Regions from separate parts of the Streptomyces sp. NPDC043908 genome, predicted to be linked through region 2. Evidence: riboswitches for the same ligand, from Rfam matches in the RefSeq annotation. Region 2 holds a riboswitch; each other region holds the start of a gene.
The links. A riboswitch is a leader RNA that binds a small molecule or an ion and turns the genes downstream of it on or off. The one in region 2 is predicted to bind cyclic di-AMP.

Region 1: another riboswitch for cyclic di-AMP. It lies ahead of AC069K_RS23710 (LysM peptidoglycan-binding domain-containing M23 family metallopeptidase); the one in region 2 lies ahead of AC069K_RS08175 (transglycosylase SLT domain-containing protein).
Region 3: another riboswitch for cyclic di-AMP. It lies ahead of AC069K_RS25770 (M23 family metallopeptidase); the one in region 2 lies ahead of AC069K_RS08175 (transglycosylase SLT domain-containing protein).

The regions. Positions count from the first base shown of each region.
Region 1 covers NZ_JBWKEI010000011.1:16,505-19,769, forward strand. Annotated here, with positions in the region: gene AC069K_RS23705 (tyrosine-protein phosphatase) at 1-485, opposite strand, end outside; cyclic di-AMP (ydaO/yuaA leader) riboswitch at 1,074-1,239, shown strand; gene AC069K_RS23710 (LysM peptidoglycan-binding domain-containing M23 family metallopeptidase) at 1,244-2,167, shown strand; gene AC069K_RS23715 (SGNH/GDSL hydrolase family protein) at 2,318-3,109, shown strand; gene AC069K_RS23720 (NAD-dependent epimerase/dehydratase family protein) at 3,187-3,265, opposite strand, start outside.
Region 2 covers NZ_JBWKEI010000003.1:31,829-35,093, reverse strand. Annotated here, with positions in the region: gene AC069K_RS08185 (LmeA family phospholipid-binding protein) at 1-369, opposite strand, end outside; gene AC069K_RS08180 (TetR/AcrR family transcriptional regulator) at 363-956, opposite strand; gene AC069K_RS08175 (transglycosylase SLT domain-containing protein) at 1,089-1,919, opposite strand; cyclic di-AMP (ydaO/yuaA leader) riboswitch at 1,924-2,108, opposite strand; gene AC069K_RS08170 (aldo/keto reductase) at 2,460-3,265, opposite strand, start outside.
Region 3 covers NZ_JBWKEI010000012.1:171,207-174,471, forward strand. Annotated here, with positions in the region: gene AC069K_RS25760 (M16 family metallopeptidase) at 1-57, shown strand, start outside; gene AC069K_RS25765 (M16 family metallopeptidase) at 75-1,442, shown strand; cyclic di-AMP (ydaO/yuaA leader) riboswitch at 1,656-1,816, shown strand; gene AC069K_RS25770 (M23 family metallopeptidase) at 1,830-2,600, shown strand; gene AC069K_RS25775 (GntR family transcriptional regulator) at 2,807-3,265, shown strand, end outside.

The DNA.
Region 1 (3,265 bases), on a different contig from region 2:
GCCGCGCAGTGCATCAGGGCCGGGACGCTGTCCTCGGCGAGCGCGTGCAGCACCCTGCTGTGCTCGGCCGTGCGCTGGCGGATGATCGTGCGGTACGAGCGCGCCATCCGCTCGGCGCCCCGGCCTTCGGAGAGCACCGACCGCAGCTGGTCGATGTCGCCGTCGCGGACCATCTTCCAGAACTCCGCCCCGTCCGCCGGGTCCGTCAGCGGTATGTTCACGTTGCGCACCCCCGGCAGCTCCACGTCCGGGCCCTCCAGCTTCTGGTCCGCCGCGTTGCGGAAGTCGAAGACGGTGTGGAGGCCGAGCGAGGCGAGGAAGGCCGCGTCCTGCGCGGTCGCGTGGGCGAGGTGGCCGCTGCGGAAGAGCCGTCCGTACCGCAGCCGCCGGCCGTCCACGGTCGGCAGTCCGCCCACGTCACGGAAGTTGCGGACGCCGGAGAGCTCGGGTTCGGTCGAAGGGATCTGCGGAGTCTGCTGGGTCACGTTGGCTCCTGATGGGGGTCGAAAGAAGATCACGCCGCCTCGGTCCCGACGATACGACATGGGTTCCCGGGGCAATCATCTCGATCGTCTGGCCGGAATGCGACCCCTTCGCGCCCATTGCCCCGCGCGAAGTCCTGTCCCGATGCCGGCGCCGCCGTTGGCGCCTGTGTGTACCTGTGCGGTCCTGGGGCTCGGGATGATCCAGACCGGGGATGGCGGACGGGTCCGGTTGCTTTCCGGTCGCATGTGAGCAAAACGGGCAGAGTGGGGCGGTGGTGGGGGAGAGGGGTGAAGAGGGGCAGAACTTTCGCCCTTATGGGGCGATTTGGTGACCCCTGTCCATCTCCCGCTCGGGAAAGGGGGATTACCCGTGAGCAGCGTCATATCCGTGACGTTCCGTGGTGGCGGTCCCGGATGAATTCCCCCGTCCGGCCGGGCCCGTTGGGAATGACGGTCGACGCAGGGTGACCGCGATTCCCGTAGGAATTCCCGGCCGGGAATGCCGAAGGGAAATCGGCACTTGTCGTGGCCCACCGGGCTCGCTTACGGTCACCGCAATCCGAGTGGACCGCCGAATCCTGCCACCGCTCGGAATCCGCACCCATCCACGCGTGGCAGGAGCGGGGGACCCAGGTAAGCGCCGTCCGGAATTCCGGCACGGCTCGGGGTGAAGCCGAAGCACCGTGACCGGTGCCCGGCCGGGCATCTCCAGCCCGAACCCGACAGCTCACCTCGCAGGCGCCGGAGAGGAATCCGCCATGCCCGCGAAGGGTAAGCACCGCCGTCCCAAGTCCAGCCCGATATCCCGGGGCATCGCCGCCGCCGGAACGGGTGGCGCCGCGCTCGCCATCCCGCTGCTCGGCGCCACCGGCGCACACGCCGCCGTGCAGACCGCCGCCCCCGCCACCGCGCCCCAGCAGGCCGCCCGCACCACCGGGACCCTCGCCGCCGCCGCGCCCCAGGCCGCCCCGACCACGTACAAGGTCAAGAGCGGCGACTGCCTCTCGCGGATCGCCGAGGACCACCGGCTCGGCAGCTGGCAGCGGCTCTACCGGGACAACCGCGAGGTCGTCGGCGCCGACCCGGCGCTGATCCGCCCGGGCATGAAGCTCGTGCTCGGCGCCAAGGCCAGGACCGGCGCGCCGCACGGCTCCGCCAGGACGACCACGCACGAGTCCGGCACGAAGGCGGCGTCCCCCGCGCCCCGCACCCCGGCGCCGTCCTCGCCCGCCCCGGCCACGAACACCTCCACCACCGCGGACCAGGGCTCCTCCACCGGCTTCCGCGCGCCGCTCGACAGCGTGAGCATCGGCACCCCGTACCGCATGGCCGGGTCCATGTGGTCCAGCGGCTACCACACCGGCGTCGACTTCGCGGCGGAGACCGGCACCACGGTCAGGGCCGTCGGCCCGGGCACGGTCGTCTCGGCCGGCTGGGGCGGGGCCTACGGCAACCAGGTCGTCATCCGGCACGCCGACGGCATGTACTCCCAGTACGCCCACTTCTCCCAGCTCTCCGTCTCGGCCGGGCAGACCGTGACCGCGGGCCAGCAGATCGGACTCTCCGGCGCCACCGGCAACGTCACCGGCCCGCACCTGCACTTCGAGATCCGCACCACGCCCGACTACGGCTCGGACGTCGACCCGATCGCCTATCTCAGGCAGCAGGGCGCGGCCCTCTGACGAAGCCGGTCGGCCCCGGATTTGTCCGGTGCGCCGGAGGTATTCGGCGTATTCCCGCTGGGCGAAACTGACCGGGTGGTCTATATCACCCACCGTCAACCCCTCCTTACGGTCGCGTAGGTCACACCGGTAGGGGAAAGATATGGTCCCGTGGCAGACGATTCGAGATCATTCAACAGCGGTACGTTCGGGTCGTACACGGCGATCGGCGACAGCTTCACGGAAGGCGTCGGCGACCCCGGCCCGGACGGGGCGTTCGTCGGCTGGGCGGACAGGTTCGCCGTGCTACTGGCAGATCAGCGACCGGAGGGGGCCTTTCGCTACGCCAATCTCGCGGTCCGCGGCAGGCTCCTCGACCAGATCGTCGAGGAGCAGGTGCCGCGGGCCAAGGAACTCGCGCCCGACCTGGTGACCTTCTGCGCGGGGGGCAACGACATCATCCGGCCGGGCAGCGACCCGGACGACGTGGCCGAGCGCTTCGAGCGCGCGGTCGCGGACCTGAAGAGCACGATCCCGACGGTGATGGTGACCACCGGGTTCGACACGCGCGGGATTCCGGTCTTCAAGCATCTGCGCGGCAAGGTGGCGACGTACACCGCGCACGTGCGCTCCATCGCGGACCGCTACGGGTGCCCGGTGCTCGACCTGTGGTCGCTGAAGTCCGTGCAGGACAGGCGGGCGTGGGACGGCGACCGGCTCCACCTGTCGCCCGAGGGGCACACCCGGGTCGCGCTGCGCGCCGCCCAGGTGCTCGGGCTCGCGGTGCCGGCCGACCCGGACCAGCCGTGGCCGCCGCAGCCGCCGCGCGGCACCCTGGAGGTGCGGCGCGACGACATCCAGTGGGCGCGCGAGCACCTGGCGCCGTGGATCGGACGACGCCTGCGGGGCGAGAGCTCGGGCGACCACGTGGAGCCCAAGCGCCCCGACCTGCTGCCTCTCTGACGGGTCATCAGCCCAGTCGGCCCTCCGTGGCCGACGGCGTCACCGACGGACCGCCCCGAGGGCGGCGCCCGCACGGCTCAGCCGTGCAGCAGCTTCCGCTCCGTCTCCGGGTCCAGTCCGACCCGGGGGCGGTCCGGCCGCTGCGGCGCCTCGCCG
Region 2 (3,265 bases):
GGCCCTGGCGGAGGCGGCGTGTGCCTCGGAGGCGTGGGAGGAGCGCCGGAGGTGGTCGAGTTCGACGTTCAGGGTGGTGATGGGGAGCCTGCCGCCGTCGCGGCCCGCGGGGATGTCCGAGGCCTCGATGTCGACGCGGTCGAGGGTGCCCCCGGCCAACTGGGTCAGTACGGGGAAGCCGTGCACCTCCACATGGGGTGCGGACGGGAGCCCCCGCGCCTTCTGGAACGCGTCGGCCGTACGGTGTTCCGTCCAGGAGGCCGCGGCCCGGTCCCCCGCCACGGCCAGTCCCGCCAGCACCACGACGGCGACGGCGTACTTGCACCATCCCCGCAGTGCCCGGCCCGCCGCGGCACGCGCCTTCAGCACGGGGCCCCCTCCTCGGGGACGGGGTGCGCGCAGATGCCGCACGCGGCGCGGAAGGCGCTCAGGAGCGGGGCGCGCAGCAGCTCGTCGGGCAGGTCCTGGCGCGCGGCGACGGTGCTGACCAGGCCGGTCACGGCCAGCTGCGCCCGGACCGTGCCCGCCAGGTCGTCCGCGTCCGCGAAGGCGGCCAGGGTCTCCGTGCGGTGGTCACCGAGATCCCCCAGGCCCTCCACTCCGGCGAGGGCGCCGGGCAGCACCGGCAGCCCGGAGTTGAAGAGCAGGGCGAGCCGGGAGCGGTGGCGCAGCGCCAGATCGACGAGATCGGCCGAGGCCCGCAGCTGCCGCTCGGGTCCCTGCGGCAGGGCGCCCCAGGTGGCCCGGAGCGCGGCGAACTCGGTGAGGGGGCCGATGAGCGTCGCGGCGAGCAGTCGTTCCTTGGAGGGGAAGCGGTGCAGCAGCCCGGTCTTCGAGTAGCCGACCCGGTCCGCGATCTCCTGGACGGAGGTGCCGAGGTACCCCTGGGCGGTGAAGAGCTCGGCGGCGGCCTCGACGATCTCCGCGTCGAGTTCCGCGCGCGTCGGGCGTGGCATGCGGTCCTCCCCTGAGCCTGGTCACGCCACCGTAACAGACCATCTGGTCCTGGATGGACCAGATGGTCCGGCGGCTGCCGGCGGCTGCCAGCGGCTTGCGGCGGGGAGGTTTTGTCGGTCGGCGGGCTTCCGTCAGTACGGACCGTTGACGTTGTCGATCGAGCCGTACGTCTTCGCCGCGTAGTTGCACGCGGCGACGATGTTGGCGACGGGGTCGTAGCTGTCCGTCGACGTACCGGGCACGTGGAAGGCCTGGAAGGTGGGGTCGATGACCTGCAGGAGGCCCTTGGAGGGGGTGCCCGCGACGGCGTTGGAGTCCCAGTTGTTGATGGCGAAGGGGTTGCCCGACGACTCGCGCATGACGTTGCGGTAGATGCCGTCGTAGGAGCCGGGGATGCCGTGCTGGGCCATGATGTCCAGCGACTGGCGTATCCAGCCGTCCAGATCGTTGCCGTACGTCTTCGCCACGGCGGCGGTCGCCTGCTGGGGCGGCGTGCCCGTCCGCGCCGAACGGTCGGCCCGGGCCGGGGTGGCGGGGCGGTCGGCGGACGGGGCCTTCGCCTTCTTGCCCACCGCCAGCTGGAGGCCGGGGTGGATCAGCGCCGGGTTGCCGCCGATCGCCTGGCGGTTGTCCTTGTAGAGCCTCTTCCAGCCGCCGCTCACGTCGAGGTCCTGGGCGATCTTGGAGAGCGTGTCCCCGGCGACGACGGAGTAGGTCGTCGGGGCCGCCTTCGCCGCGCCTGCCTTCTGCGCCACGATCGGCTTGGCGGACACGGCACCCTTGGCGGCGACGGCGGGAGCGGCCTTCGGGGCGGCGGCGTGGGGGGCGGCCGAGGGTGCGGCACCGGCGCTCGTCGCGCCGATCACCGGAATGATGAGCGCGGCGCCGCCCGTGCCCGCGGCGGCGATGCCCCGGGTCAGGCTGCTGGACTTGGGGCGGCGGTGCTTACCCTTTGCAGGCATGGCGAATTCCTCTCCTTCGCCTGCGAGGTGAGCTGTCGGGTTCGGGCGAGGGCTGCCCGGCCGCGCTGCACGCGGCTTCACCCCGAGCCGTTCCGTCCTCCGGATCCGGCGACTACCTGGGTCCCCCGCTCCTGCCTTTTCGTGTGTGGGAGGTTTCCGGACAGCGGCAGGATTCGGCGGTCCATCCGGATTTGAGCGAGACCGTAATCGAATGGGCCCGGCGGAAACAAGAGCGTGAATTCATTCCGGCATCGGAGAGAAAGATCCATCGGTGCCGGGGATACGAGCGCCCTTCTCCCCGTATCCCCAACTCGCCTTCCACGCAACGGAATGAGCGCATCACCCTCGCGCGCGCACCGGGGCCCGAAGTGACCCACTTCACTTCTTCCGCGGCCTTGGAGAGGGATTCCTGCGCGTTCCCCAGAAGAATGAACGGGCGTTGGCGGCGCGCAAAAGAAAAGCTAAGCCCCTTTATCATTCCCAATGAATAGATTGACGACATAGGAGCGAAACCGGGCGCCCGCCGTCCATTTCGGACATCTAGGCGGACGGCTCCGACGGCGTCTCCAGCAGGGCCGCCTCCTCGTCGGTGAGCCGGAGCCCGCCGGCGGCCACGTTCTCCACCAGGTGGTCCGGGTTGCCCGTGCCGGGGATGGCCAGCACGTGCTCGCCCTGCCGGAGCGTCCAGGCGAGACGGACCTGCGCGGATGTCGCGCCGTGCGCGCGGGCGACCGCGAGGACCGCCTCGCTCTCCGCGCCGGCCGCCTGCCCGGCGCCGCTCTCGCGGCCTTCGCCCGCGATGGCGAAGAACGGGACGAACGCGATGCCCTGCTCGCCGCAGAGCCGCAGCACCTCGCCGGAGCCCGTCCGCCTGCTGTCCAGGCCGTACCGGTTCTGCACACAGACCACGGGCGCGATCGCCTGGGCCTCCGCCAGGTGCTCGGGGCCGATGTTGGAGATGCCCAGGTGGCGGATGAGGCCGGCCTCGCGCAGCTCGGCCAGGGCGCCGAAGTGCTCGGCGAGCGAACCGGGCCCGTTCAGGCGCAGGTTGACCACGTCGAGGTGGTCGCGGCCGAGCTGGCGCAGGTTCTCCTCGACCTGGCCGCGCAGGTGTTCCGGGGTGGCCCAGGGCAGCCAGGCGCCGGACGCGTCGCGCCCCGGGCCGACCTTGGTGGCGATGACCAGATCGTCCCGATAGGGCGCGAGCGCCCGGTTGATGAGTTCGTTGGCGGAACGGAGCCGGGAGAAGTAGAAAGCCGCGGTGTCGATGTGGTTGACACCGAGTTCGACCGCGCGCCGCAGCACGGCGAGGGAGCGCTCGCGGTCGCTCGGCGTACCGAGGTCGA
Region 3 (3,265 bases), on a different contig from region 2:
ACCACCGCAGAGGCAGACGCGGCGGCCGACGCCGACGCAGAGGGAGCAGAGCAGTGAGCGACACCGGCGTGACCATGCAGTTCCACCCCCGGCCCGCCGCCGGCACCGCGCGCCCCTGGGCCTTCCCCGCCCCCGGCCGCTCCACCCTGCCCAACGGGCTGACCGTGCTGCGCTGCGACCGCCCCGGCCAGCAGGTCGTGGCTGTCGAGATCTTCCTCGCCGCCCCGCTGGACGCCGAGCCGGCGGGCCTGGACGGCGTCGCCACGATCATGGCGCGCGCGTTCTCCGAGGGCACCGACAAGCGCTCCGCCGAGGAGTTCGCCGCCGACCTGGAGCGCTGCGGCGCCACCCTGGACGCGCACGCGGACCACCCGGGCGTGCGGGTCTCCCTGGAGGTGCCGGTCTCCCGGCTCCCCAAGGCGCTCGGGCTCCTCGCGGAGGCGCTGCGGGCCCCCGCCTTCGCCGACGCCGAGGTCGACCGCCTGGTGCGCAACCGCCTCGACGAGATCCCGCACGAGCTGGCCAACCCGGCGCGCCGCGCCGCCCAGCAGCTCTCCCGCGAGCTCTTCCCGGCCAGTGCGCGCATGTCGCGCCCGCGCCAGGGCACCGAGGAGACCGTGGCGCGGATCGACGCGGCGGCGGTACGGGCCTTCTACGAGGCGTACGTACGGCCCGCCGCGGCCACCGCCGTGGTCGTGGGCGACCTGGGCGCCACCGACCTGGACGCGGTCCTGGCGGACACCCTGGGCGCCTGGACCGGCCATCCGGCCGAGGAGCGCCCGATGCCCCCGGTCACCGCCGACGACACCGGCCGCGTGGTCATCGTGGACCGGCCCGGCGCCGTCCAGACGCAGCTCCTGATCGGCCGGATCGGCCCGGACCGCCACGACCGCGTCTGGCCCGCCCAGGTCCTCGGGACGTACTGCCTGGGCGGCACGCTCACCTCCCGCCTGGACCGCGTCCTGCGCGAGGAGAAGGGCTACACCTACGGAGTGCGCTCGTACGGCCAGGTGCTGCGCTCGGGCCCGGAGGGCACCGGCGCCGCCATGCTCGCCATCAGCGGCTCGGTGGACACGCCCAACACCGGCCCGGCCCTGGACGACCTGTGGACGGTGCTGCGCAAGCTGGCCGCCGAGGGGCTCAACGACGCCGAGCGCGAGACGGCCGTGCAGAACCTGGTGGGCGTGGCCCCGCTGAAGTACGAGACGGCCGCCGCCGTCGCCGGGACGCTGGCCGACCAGGTCGAGCAGCACCTCCCGGACGACTACCAGGCGCAGTTGTACGCGCGCCTGGCCGACACCGGCACCGTGGAGGCCACGGCGGCGGTCGTCAGCGCCTTCCCGGTGGACCGCCTGGTGACGGTCCTCGTCGGGGACGCGGCACAGATCGCGGAGCCCGTCAAGGCCCTGGGAATCGGCGAAGTCACCGTAGTGGCGGGCTGATTGGGCCGTCCGCCGAAGACGGGCGGACGGGACGGGTGAGGACCCCGGTGGCCGAGAGCCGCCGGGGTCCCCCTGTATGTCCGTTTTGTTGGGGAGGTTGCCTGTCTGTCATGTGGCGTGCGCTACAAAAAGACGCGTCTGTTTGGTGATTGAAAGATCAGCCGTCTAGCGTCAGTCCGGCTGTCCGTCACCACCCGTCGCAGCCGCGGCACCGGACAGCCATCGCCGAGTCCCCAACTGGTGCGAGCCAGGGGAGCCGGGGACCCACTCAGTCCCTGGGGTGAATCGGACGCCTCCGCCCGCGGAGGGGCCCGTAGGAGACCTTCCAGCTCCGAACCCGTCAGCTAACCCGGTAGGCGAGATGGAAGGAAAGGAACCCGCCTCTCCATGGCGTTCACCCGTGCCACCGGGAAGCACCGTCGGCCCAGCGCCGTGTCGCGCAAGAGCGCGAACATAGCGGGCATCGCCACCCTCGCCACCGCCGGAGTCGTGGGCACCCTCGCCTCCCCGGCCATGGCCGCCGACAGCTCGGCGCCCGCCGCCGCCTCGGTCGAGGACACCGGCATCACCCAGGCCATCGTGATCGGTGACTCCCTCGCCGAGCGGATCGACGCCCAGGCCGCCGCCCAGCAGCACGCCGCCGACAAGGCCCGCGCCGCCGCCGAGGCGAAGCGCAAGGCCGAGGCGAAGGCCAAGGAGGAGCGCGAGGCCAGGGAGCGCGCCGCCCGCGAGGCCGAGCGCAAGCGCCTCAACTCCTTCGTCGCCCCGATCGACGGCGGGTACGTCTCCACCGGCTACAAGACCGGCGGTTCGATCTGGTCCTCCGGCAGCCATACCGGCATCGACTTCCACGCGGGCGAGGGCACCCCGGTGCACGCGGTCGGCCTGGGCACCGTCGTCGAGGCGGGCTGGGGCGGCGCCTACGGCAACAACATCGTGATCCGGATGAACGACGGCACGTACACGCAGTACGGCCACCTCTCGTCCATCGGGGTGTACGTCGGCCAGCGCGTCGAGCCGGGCCAGCAGATCGCCCTCTCCGGCAACACCGGCAACACCACCGGCCCGCACCTCCACTTCGAGGCCCGCACCGGCGAGTCGTACGGCTCGGACATCGACCCGATCGCGTATCTGCGCTCGCACGGCGTCAAAGTCTGACCCGGACGCCCCCGCATCCGAAACCGCAAGCCCCCGGCGTATCGCGCCGGGGGCTTCGGCATGCCGTCCGGCGCGCACACCCGCCCGTGGCCAAAAGATATGCATGGCCCACGGCACGTCACCGGGAATTAACAGACGCTGGAATAGAGTCGCCGAACAGGCGTCGATCGACCGCGTTTCGCGGGGATTAAGGCGGAGGTTCGGTCATGCGCATTCCCGCGCAATCGGTATGCACGGCAATCCGCGACGACATCGTCGCGGGGCTCTTCGCACGCGGCAGCCGGCTCACCGAGGAAGTGCTCGCACGCCGGTACGGCGTCTCCCGCGTCCCGGTCCGCGAGGCGCTGCGCACGCTGGAGTCCGAGGGGTTCGTCACCACGCGCCGGCACGCCGGGGCCTGTGTCGCGGAGCCGACCGAGCAGGAGGCGGCCGATCTGCTCGAACTGCGCACCCTGCTGGAGCCGCTGGCCGCCTCGCGCGCCGCCGCCCGGCGCACCGAGGCCCATCTGAAGGTGCTGCGCGGCCTGGTCAGGCTCGGCCAGGACCGCGTCCGGCGGGGCCAGGGCGAGGATCTGCGCTCGCTGGGCGTCTGGTTCCACGAGACGCTCGCCCAGGCCTCGGGAAGCCCCGGCCTCATCGCGCTGCTCACCCAGCTGCGGCACAAG